3 regions of the Xanthomonas sp. WHRI 1810A genome follow, and region 1 is predicted to be linked to each of the others. Evidence: predicted binding sites of a transcription regulator. Region 1 holds the regulator's gene; each other region holds the start of a gene.
What was found. The regulator FliA, encoded in region 1, starts transcription of late flagellar genes. The targets are predictions, from matches to a motif close to TAAAGTTTNNCNNNCNNNGGCCGATAA.

Region 1 (3,237 bases):
CTGCATTTGCCGCGTCGGCACCAGTTGGTGAGTCGAGCGGTCAGCGTGCAGATGCAGGAGGAGCCAAGCGAGGAAGCGATGGCGGATATGTTTGCGGATCTTTATCACAGCCCTGGCAAGCGCGTGGGTTAGGTGAAGAATATGACACTGGAATGCACCCACTTCGCTGGTCTGCCAGGCATTGTTCGTACCACGAACGTGCAGCCCGACATGTGGCTTAGGTCTAAGCAAGACAAGGTAAACAATTAACATGGGCAGCATGCATCCCGTACAGGTTATTGCAGTGACCGGTGGCAAAGGTGGCGTAGGCAAGACGAACGTGTCGGTGAACCTTTCACTGGCGCTGGCCGAGCTTGGACGCCGCGTCATGTTGCTGGACGCCGATCTGGGTCTGGCCAACGTCGACGTGCTGCTGGGGCTTACGCCAAAACGCACCCTTGCCGACGTCGTTGAAGGTCGATGCGAGCTGCGCGACGTCCTGCTGCAGGGCCCGGGCGGTATCCGCATCGTGCCGGCGGCGTCCGGCACCCAGAGCATGGTCCACCTGACCCCGGCGCAACACGCAGGGCTGATTCAGGCGTTCAGCGACATCGGCGACAACCTGGACGTGCTGGTGATCGACACCGCTGCCGGGATCGGCGAGTCGGTGGTGAGTTTCGTGCGCGCCGCCCAGGAAGTGCTGCTGGTGGTGTGCGACGAGCCGACCTCGATCACGGACGCCTACGCCCTGATCAAGTTGCTCAACCGCGACTACGGCATGAACCGTTTCCGGGTCCTGGCCAACATGGCACAGAGCCCGCAGGAAGGTCGCAACCTGTTCGCCAAGCTGACCAAGGTCACCGACCGCTTCCTCGACGTCGCCCTGCAGTACGTAGGCGCGGTGCCGTACGACGAATGCGTGCGCAAGGCCGTGCAGAAACAACGCGCGGTGTACGAAGCGTTTCCCCGTTCCAAGTGCTCGCTGGCGTTCAAGGCCATCGCGCAGAAAGTGGACACCTGGCCGCTGCCGGCCAATCCGCGTGGGCATCTCGAATTTTTCGTCGAACGCCTGGTGCATCAGACCAGCGCAGGGCCAGTGTCATGACAGCAAGTGGGTATCGCATGTACAGCAAATCGTCCCGTGATTCCCAGTATGAGCTGATCGAGCGCTATGCGCCCTTGGTCAAGCGGATTGCCTATCACTTGCTGGCGCGTCTGCCAGCCAGCGTGCAGGTCGAAGACTTGATCCAGGCCGGCATGATCGGGCTGCTCGAAGTGTCGACCAAGTACGACTCCACCAAAGGCGCCAGCTTTGAAACCTACGCCGGGATTCGTATCCGTGGCGCGATGCTCGATGAAGTGCGCAAGGGTGACTGGGCGCCTCGCTCGGTGCACCGCAACACGCGCATGGTCAGCGACGCGATTCGTTCAATCGAAGCGAAAACCGGGCGTGACGCTAAAGATCACGAAGTTGCGGCCGAACTCCAATTGAGTCTCGACGATTACTACGGGATTTTGAACGATACCTTGGGCAGCCGGCTGTTCAGTTTCGACGACCTGTTACAGGACGGCGAACATGAAGGGCTGCACGAGGACGGCGCAAGCCAGTCGCTCGAGCCGTCGCGGGATCTGGAAGACGAGCGTTTCCAGAGCGCGTTGGCCGAGGCCATCGCCAATCTGCCAGAGCGTGAACGCCTGGTGTTGGCGCTGTACTACGACGAAGAGCTGAACCTCAAGGAAATCGGTGAGGTCCTGGGTGTCAGCGAATCACGGGTCAGCCAGTTGCACAGCCAGTGCGCCGCGCGTTTGCGAGGGCGTCTGGGAGAATGGCGAGCACGTTGACAGACCCGCAACGCACGTTGCGTGTCGTGTTCTGCCGCATTTATTTGCCAAGCCCGTCGTGGTTTCGTGCAGCCCGGTCAGCGAGCTGTGCCGGTATTGATTGAACGCGCGTCCAGGTGCTGGACGCGTTAAAGACTGCTTGGAGGTCGAATTGGACAAGAACATGAAAATCCTCATCGTTGATGACTTCTCAACGATGCGGCGGATCATAAAAAACCTGTTGCGTGACCTTGGGTTCACCAACACGGCCGAAGCAGATGACGGCATCACCGCCTTGCCGATGTTGCAAAGCGGCTCGTTTGATTTTCTGGTGACCGACTGGAACATGCCGGGCATGTCCGGCATCGACCTGCTGCGTCAGGTGCGTGCCGACGAGCGCCTGCGCAGTCTGCCGGTGTTGATGGTCACCGCTGAAGCCAAGCGTGAGCAGATCATCGAAGCCGCACAGGCCGGTGTCAACGGGTACGTCGTCAAGCCTTTCACAGCGCAAGTACTGAAAGAAAAAATCGAGAAGATATTCGAGCGCGTCAATAGCTGATGTTCGCTGCGAGGGCGCTATGGATTCCAAAGATTCGACAATGGGTGACTTTGAGTCAACCCTGAAGAAACACGCACAGCAGCTGGTCGAAAGCCTTGAAAAAGGCAAGTTCGGCGACGCCGTGCAACTGATCCATGAGCTGAACCAGACCCGGGATCGCGGCCTGTATCAGGAAGTCGGCAAGCTGACGCGTGAGCTGCACAGCGCCATCGTCAACTTCCAGATCGACCCGAGCATGCCCCAGGCCGAAGAGGTCTCTCAGATCACCGACGCGACAGAGCGCTTGTCGTACGTGGTCCGGCTGACCGAGAACGCAGCCAATCGGACCATGGATCTGGTGGAGCAAAGCACCCCGTTGATGAACGGGCTCACCACCGACGCCCAGGCCTTGAGCGCCGACTGGGGCCGCTTCATGCGGCGCGAGATCAGTGCCGAAGAGTTTCGCGACCTGGCCCGCCGTGTCGACACGTTCCTGACCCGCAGCGAGCAGGAGACCCACGAAGTGGCGGGCCACCTGAACAACATTCTGCTGGCCCAGGATTACCAGGACCTCACCGGTCAGGTGATCAAGCGCGTGACGCAGTTGGTGACCGAAGTCGAGAGCAACCTGCTCAAGCTGGTACTCATGGCCAGCCAGGTCGACCGCTTCGCGGGCATCGAACACGACCAGGAAGTCTTCCGTCAGCAAAAAGAACAGGAAAAACTTCACTCCAAGGGTGAAGGTCCGCAGATTCATGCCGATAAACGTGAAGACGTCGTATCCGGTCAGGATGATGTAGACGATCTGCTATCCAGCCTGGGTTTCTAGGTTCTGAGTCAACAGCGGTGGTGAGCCGGCGGCGTGATGTTTGACCGCCCCCGGATCACCCCCACTGACG
Region 2 (3,237 bases), on a different contig from region 1:
GGAGGATAGAGTCGGGCCAAGGATCTACGCTTGTAGGGAATCCACTTCAAATCGGAGAACGTCATGAAAGTATTCAATGTGTGCCTGCTGTTATGCAGCATCCTCGTGTTGCCCGGTTGTTTTGACAATTCGGACAACAAGACCAAGGCCAACAACGATGGCAGCCAGTCGTCCGTCCAAATGCAGAACAAGGACGGCGACAGCAAATAAGGGTGGTAGGCCCAGGCCCGGCGCAGGCGCTACCTGACCTGATAGTAAGCGGTAAACACGCTCGCATTCGGACGGGTTTCGGGCAGCACGTACACCACGCCATTGGTGCCGCGGAAAGCCGGGCTGACGTAGTTGCGGTAGAAGTCCGCCGGGATGTTGATGCAGCCGTAGGAGATGCGTTTGTCCGGGAGACGGGACGACGCCAGACGCGCGGTTCGCTGCTCCTCAGGATTACTGGTCACCACTGGGTGCATCGCGATAGCGTTTTCATAATCCACCCAGAGAATTCCTCACCCTTGACCCCGCCAGCTATAACGAGAACGAGCACGGCGACTCCATGAGCCGTTCCTGCTTCTTTTTCCTCTTCAGGATTCTGCGGAGGTGACGACAAACTTCGCGTATTCCTTATATATCGCGAGTGGTTCATGAAGAAGATCGCTGTCCTGTTGTTTGCCGTTATCGTTCTCGCTGGATGTGCCCACCAGAAGTTCAAGCCCGAATACCGTACCCAGATACACACGGTGAAGATTCTTGCAGTGTCGTGGAAACCCCGAGAAATGACTTACATGGGGCGCGAACAGGCATGGGGCGCGGCTTTGGGTGCAGGCGTGGGTGCCGGTGTCGGGATGGCGGCGGGTGCGTCAAGTCTGGGCAAGGCTGCTTTGGGTGGCGCGGGGTTTGTTGCGGGCATGAAGGCAGGCGACCTGGCCTCCATGTCGACGGTGGATGTCATTCTTTACAACATGGAGACCGCCGATATCAATCTGGGGGCGTTGGTCAAAAAGAGTTTCGAAGAACAACTGGCCGCTACAGGGCGTTTCAAGATCGTCGGTCAGGACGAACAGGCCGATGCGCAGATTGAGTTGACCATCCTCAACTGGGGGTTCTCTCTGACTCAAGGCTTCAGCAGCGTGGTGTACCCGACGATTGCAGTAAGCGGCGTGATGAAACGCGGTCAGGAATTGATCTGGCAACGCAATGAGCCGATCACCCCCTTCAACGGCGCGAACAGCTATGGTTACACGCCATTGCGCTATCGCACCGAACCGGAGACGCTGCGTACGGCGCTGACAGGCATTGCTCACATCGTGGGCAGCTATCTGGTCAAGGACCTGAACGAGTAATTGCCCGTCTTACAGGATTGGCGATAAACCCCTGTCGCTTGGCCAGTTTCGGCAGTCATTCAACATCCTCTCACCCACTCTCTGGTCTGAGCCACGTGAACTCGCGGCTCAGACTTGTCCCCAAAAAAGCGTGGCCTGTCCCAGGCCATAACGTTTGGCATCCCGCTTGATCACGTGGATGAGTCGTTTCAACGCTTAGCCATCCACTGCCGTTTCGTTCAACTTTCGCCCCACCGCGCGGCCTTTAACCACGACCTGAATCGAGTGATGTCACTGCGACACTATTGCACTCAAAACGTTTCAAACTTGTACAAAAATAAGTTTCTGTACAATTTTATATAAAGTTCTCAATCTCATTGCCGACACGATATCTGAACGTTCAATGACGTAAAAAAACGTAATGAGCCTAATGAGCCTAATGAGCCAGCAGAGCCAGGCACTTGAGAAATGGAGGTTCTCAACCACATACCCACTACAAACTGTCCCATTCCGGGCTGTGAGAACTGTATGAATATCCTTGCTCCTGCCGTACACCTGGCTAACCGATTACGATTCCCTGTCAAATTCGGTGTGCTTGCCCTAATCGTTTTAATCCCTCTGATTCTGCTGGGTTCGCGCGTCATCCATCAGATCAACGAAAGCCTTGAGGTCACCCGTTCAGAACAGTTGGGCCAACGTTATCTAATGGACGTGACGCCGATACTGCGCTTGTCGATGATGCAGCGTGCACTGACCAATCGCTTGCTCAGCGGTGATAAAACCGGGCAAGCCGATTTATCGGCCAATCAGTCGAAGTTGGAGGACGCCTTTTCGAAACTGGCCGCCACCGACCTGCAATACAGTACGCAGTTGCAAACCGGTGACCGCGTACAGCGCCTGCATGCCGGGGCGCAGCGCTTGATCGAGCGTGCGAAGGCCAACGCCGACCAAAGCGACATGTTCGACGATTGGAACGACCAACTGACCGAGACGTTGAACTTCATGTACTACATATCAGCCACGTCGGGCATGGTATTGGATGAAGATTACGCATCGCTGTTCATGATCGACCAGAGCACCTTGAGGCTGCCAGGGCAAATCAATATCGTCGGTCAATTGCGCGGGCTGTCCAACGGGCTGCACGAGGGTGAAACCCTGAGTGCCGGTCAACGCAGCGTCATCAGGTCGATGCTCAAAAATGAGTTACTTATCCACAAAGAACTTCAGCAAAGTCTGACGCTGTTGAGTCGAAGAGAACCCGCTCTGGCCGAGGTTATTCAGGCACCGATCAACAGTGCATTCTCGGGTCTGGACGGCTTCCGGGCCGATCTCGAAGTGTTGATCGGGTCACCGAGTGACATCATCACCGGCGTGCAGAACTTGCCGGCCAAGGGCAATGCGGTCGTGGCTGACTTGTACAAGGCGCAAGACACCCTGCAAGACGCGCTGCTGAATGCACTTGAGCGCCGGGTTGAGCAAAAAATCTCGGAACGGCTCTTCATTCTGGGCATGTTTGCGGTTCTGGGCGTGTTGCTGGTGTATGTGTTCTGCGGCATCTACAGCGCGATGCGCCGCAGCGTGAACGAGGTGTTGACTGCCACTCAGCTCATTGCGCAGGGCGACCTGAGCGTGCGCGTTCAAGTCCGCGGCAAGGACGAGTTGGCCGACGTCGGCAATGGCCTTAACCATATGGTGCAAGCCTTTAGCGCCTCGCTTGTCCAGGTCGAGCGCAGTTCACAGTCGGTCTCCGATGCGGCTGACCGAATAGGCATGTCGATTGACCGGGCCAAGCGCTCGATGAGCACCCAGCAAAGCGAAACCGAACAGGTCGCCACCGCCATCAACGAAATGACCACCAGCGTGGCGGACGTGGCGCAAAACACCGAGGGTGCGGCCCATGCCGCCGAGCACGCCAGCCAGTCCT
Region 3 (3,237 bases), on a different contig from region 1:
GCCCACCGATGAAAAACTGCCGATCTACGACGCGGCCATGCGTTATCAGCAGGAAGGCACGCCGCTGGTGGTGGTCGCGGGGCAGGAATACGGCACCGGGTCGAGCCGTGACTGGGCAGCCAAGGGCACCAACCTGTTGGGGGTCAAGGCGGTGATCGCTGAAAGCTTCGAGCGCATTCACCGTTCCAATCTGGTCGGTATGGGCGTTCTGCCCCTGCAGTTCAAGGGCGGCCAAAGCCGCAAGACGCTGGGGCTGACCGGCACCGAGACCCTCGACATCACCGGCCTGACCGGCGCGACGCTGCAACCGGGCATGACCCTGACCCTGCTCATCACCCGTGAAGACGGGGCGTCGGAACGTGTCGATGTGCTGTGCCGGATCGATACCCTGAATGAAGTGGAATACTTCAAGGCAGGCGGGATTCTGCACTACGTGCTGCGCCAACTGATCGCGTCTTGAGTCATGGTCCTCGCCTGTCCCCCGGGCGAGGACTGTTTTACCGGCAAGCCCGCTGTGTCAGATATGCCCTACGTCGAAGCTGGACATATCAACCTCGATTTACGGACGACCTACATGAGCGTCCGACAGGCATGCGCCCCTTTTAAACGCTAAAATCGCCGCCTCATTTAGCTGCTGAAGGACGCTGCCATGTCAGCGTTACGCTGGACGACGCTGGCGCTGCTTGCGCTTGGCTACGCCGTCGCATTCACTTACGGGCAACTCAGTGTGCCGGCCGTCGTCACCGTCGGCCTGCTGATCATGGCCGGGATCTGCGTCAGTCACTTTCACCACTGGGCGGTACACAGCGTCGGGCATCTGTTGTTCATCGCCCTGGCGTTGGGGCTCGCCAGCCACTGGTTACCGGGCTTTCTGAACGCCCGCGCCATCGCCGCCGTGCGCTTGAGCCCCGAAGCCGCACCGTTTTCCATGTTTCTTCATCTCGACAAGCCCCTGATCGGCATCTGGGTGGTGCTGGCCTGCCCGTGGGTGGTCTATCGGGCGACCGTCGCCCGCTCGGCGACAGTGACGGCCGTCGCGTTGATCCTGACCGCCACCGTGTGCCTGACCACTGCGGTCGAACTGGGTCTGGTCGCGTGGACACCCAAATGGCCCGCGCTGAGTGGCCTCTGGATGCTCAACAACCTGCTGTTGGTCACCTTGACCGAAGAGCTGTTTTTTCGCGGTTATATGCAGGGCGGCCTGACCCGACTGTTCAAGCGCTTGCCGTACCAGGACGTGATGGCCGTTGCACTGGCCTCAGCCGCGTTTGGCCTGGCCCATATGGGTGCCGGCTGGCAATGGGTGCTACTGGCCGGACTGGCCGGCATCGGTTACGGCATCGCCTACCGGCTGGGCGGTTTGAGCGCCGCTGTGCTGACTCATTTTGGCCTGAATCTGGTGCACTTCAGCCTGTTTACCTACCCGATGTTCGACCGGTGAAAGTCCCAGCGCGGCCCTCGGATTTAGTGATGCAGTTCACAAAAAACTCAATTTTTCACGCGCGGGGCCGATACCCGGTCAAAGCCTTCCCGGATAGATAGCTCATGCGCAATAACCAGCCCGTCACTCAACGCGACCGCACGTTTCCCGCTGATCAACGACTGATCTCCACCACTGACGCACGCGGCGTGATCACTTACTGCAACGATGCGTTCGTCGAGATCAGCGGCTATGCCTACGATGAGCTGCTCAAGGCGCCGCACAATACCGTGCGCCATCCCGATGTGCCGTCGGCTGTGTTCGAGCACATGTGGATGACCCTCAAAGCAGGTCAACCGTGGATGGGCATCGTCAAGAACCGTTGCAAGAATGGCGATCACTACTGGGTAAACGCCTACGTGACGCCGGTTTTTGAAAACAGGCAGGTGGTGGGTTTCGAATCGGTTCGCATCAAGCCCACGGCCGAGCAGATCAAACGCGCCGAAGCGCTGTACAAACGCCTGAACGCCGGCAAGGCGGCGGTACCCGGCCGCGACAAATGGTTGCCGGTCCTGCAGGACTGGCTGCCCTTCATTCTGGTCAGCCAGCTGAGTTTCCTGATCGGCGTCTGGCTCAACTCTCCATGGGGTTTCCTGGTGGCGGCCGTGCTGTCGGTGCCCTTGGGGCTGCTGGGCCTGAGCTGGCAGCAGCGTGGGCTGAAACGCCTGCTGCGGCTGGCCGAACAAACCACCTCCGACCCGCTGATCGCCCAGATGTACACCGACAGCCGAGGCCCGCAGGCACGGCTCGAAATGTCGATCCTCAGTCAGGAAGCGCGTCTGAAAACCTGCCTGACCCGCTTGCAGGACACCGCCGAACACCTGACCGATCAGGCCAGGCAGTCCGACCGCCTGGCGCAGGCCAGCTCCAGCGGTCTGGAACGTCAGCGCGTCGAAACCGAACAGGTGGCCACCGCCATCAACCAGATGGCGGCCACCACGCAGGAAGTCGCCAGCCACGTGCAGCGCACGGCCGAGGCCACGCAGCAAGCCAACACGCTGACCCGCCAGGGGCGTGACATCGCCAGCGAAACCCGCGAAGCGATTCAACGCCTGGCGACATCCGTCGGAGAAACCGGCGTAACCGTCACGCAACTGGCCAAGGACAGCGACGAAATCGGTGGCGTGGTCGATGTGATCAAAGGCATCGCCGACCAGACCAACCTGCTGGCCCTAAACGCCGCCATCGAAGCCGCTCGCGCCGGTGAAATGGGCCGCGGCTTCGCGGTCGTCGCCGATGAGGTTCGCCAACTGGCGCAACGCACCACCGCGTCCACCGCGCAAATCCACACCCTGATCGCCAAGCTGCAACTGACAGCCAACGCCGCCGTGCAGACCATGACCGTCGGCCGTCGCCAGGCGGAAGAAGGTGTGGAACGCGTGCTGGAAGCCGACAAGGCGTTGGTGGGCATCAGCGACGCGGTGGCCAACATTACCGACATGACGACCCAGATCGCCGCAGCCACCGAGGAGCAAAGCTCGGTGGCCGAGGAAGTCAGCCGCAACATCACCACCATCGCCCAACTGGCCGACCAGACCTCAGACGAAGCCCGCCGCTCCGCCACCCTCAGCGCCGAACTCACCACCACGGCCAATACCCAATACTCGCTGGTTGAGCGATTCAATCGGTAGATCCTGAAAGCCTGAAAAACGCCCCGGCAGATCGTGTTGCCGGGGTTTTTTTATGCCTCGGGTTTATCGGCGAGCGTGTGAGCTTACTTATTGAGCTAATCAAGACGCTCTTTTGCATCTTGAACG

Region 2: the regulator FliA is predicted to act here: its motif matches at 1,674-1,700, upstream of ABQX22_RS00715 (methyl-accepting chemotaxis protein).
Region 3: the regulator FliA is predicted to act here: its motif matches at 1,489-1,515, upstream of ABQX22_RS19720 (methyl-accepting chemotaxis protein).

The regions. Positions count from the first base shown of each region.
Region 1 is NZ_JBEGED010000005.1:137,035-140,271, reverse strand. It holds gene flhF (flagellar biosynthesis protein FlhF) at 1-132, shown strand, start outside; gene fleN (flagellar synthesis regulator FleN) at 251-1,084, shown strand; gene fliA (RNA polymerase sigma factor FliA) at 1,081-1,821, shown strand; gene cheY (chemotaxis response regulator CheY) at 1,973-2,359, shown strand; gene ABQX22_RS09925 (protein phosphatase CheZ) at 2,400-3,167, shown strand.
Region 2 is NZ_JBEGED010000001.1:165,496-168,732, reverse strand. It holds gene ABQX22_RS00730 (hypothetical protein) at 64-210, shown strand; gene ABQX22_RS00725 (hypothetical protein) at 240-488, opposite strand; gene ABQX22_RS00720 (hypothetical protein) at 636-1,334, shown strand; gene ABQX22_RS00715 (methyl-accepting chemotaxis protein) at 1,905-3,237, shown strand, end outside.
Region 3 is NZ_JBEGED010000014.1:38,419-41,655, forward strand. It holds gene acnA (aconitate hydratase AcnA) at 1-460, shown strand, start outside; gene ABQX22_RS19715 (CPBP family intramembrane glutamic endopeptidase) at 650-1,441, shown strand; gene ABQX22_RS19720 (methyl-accepting chemotaxis protein) at 1,546-3,111, shown strand.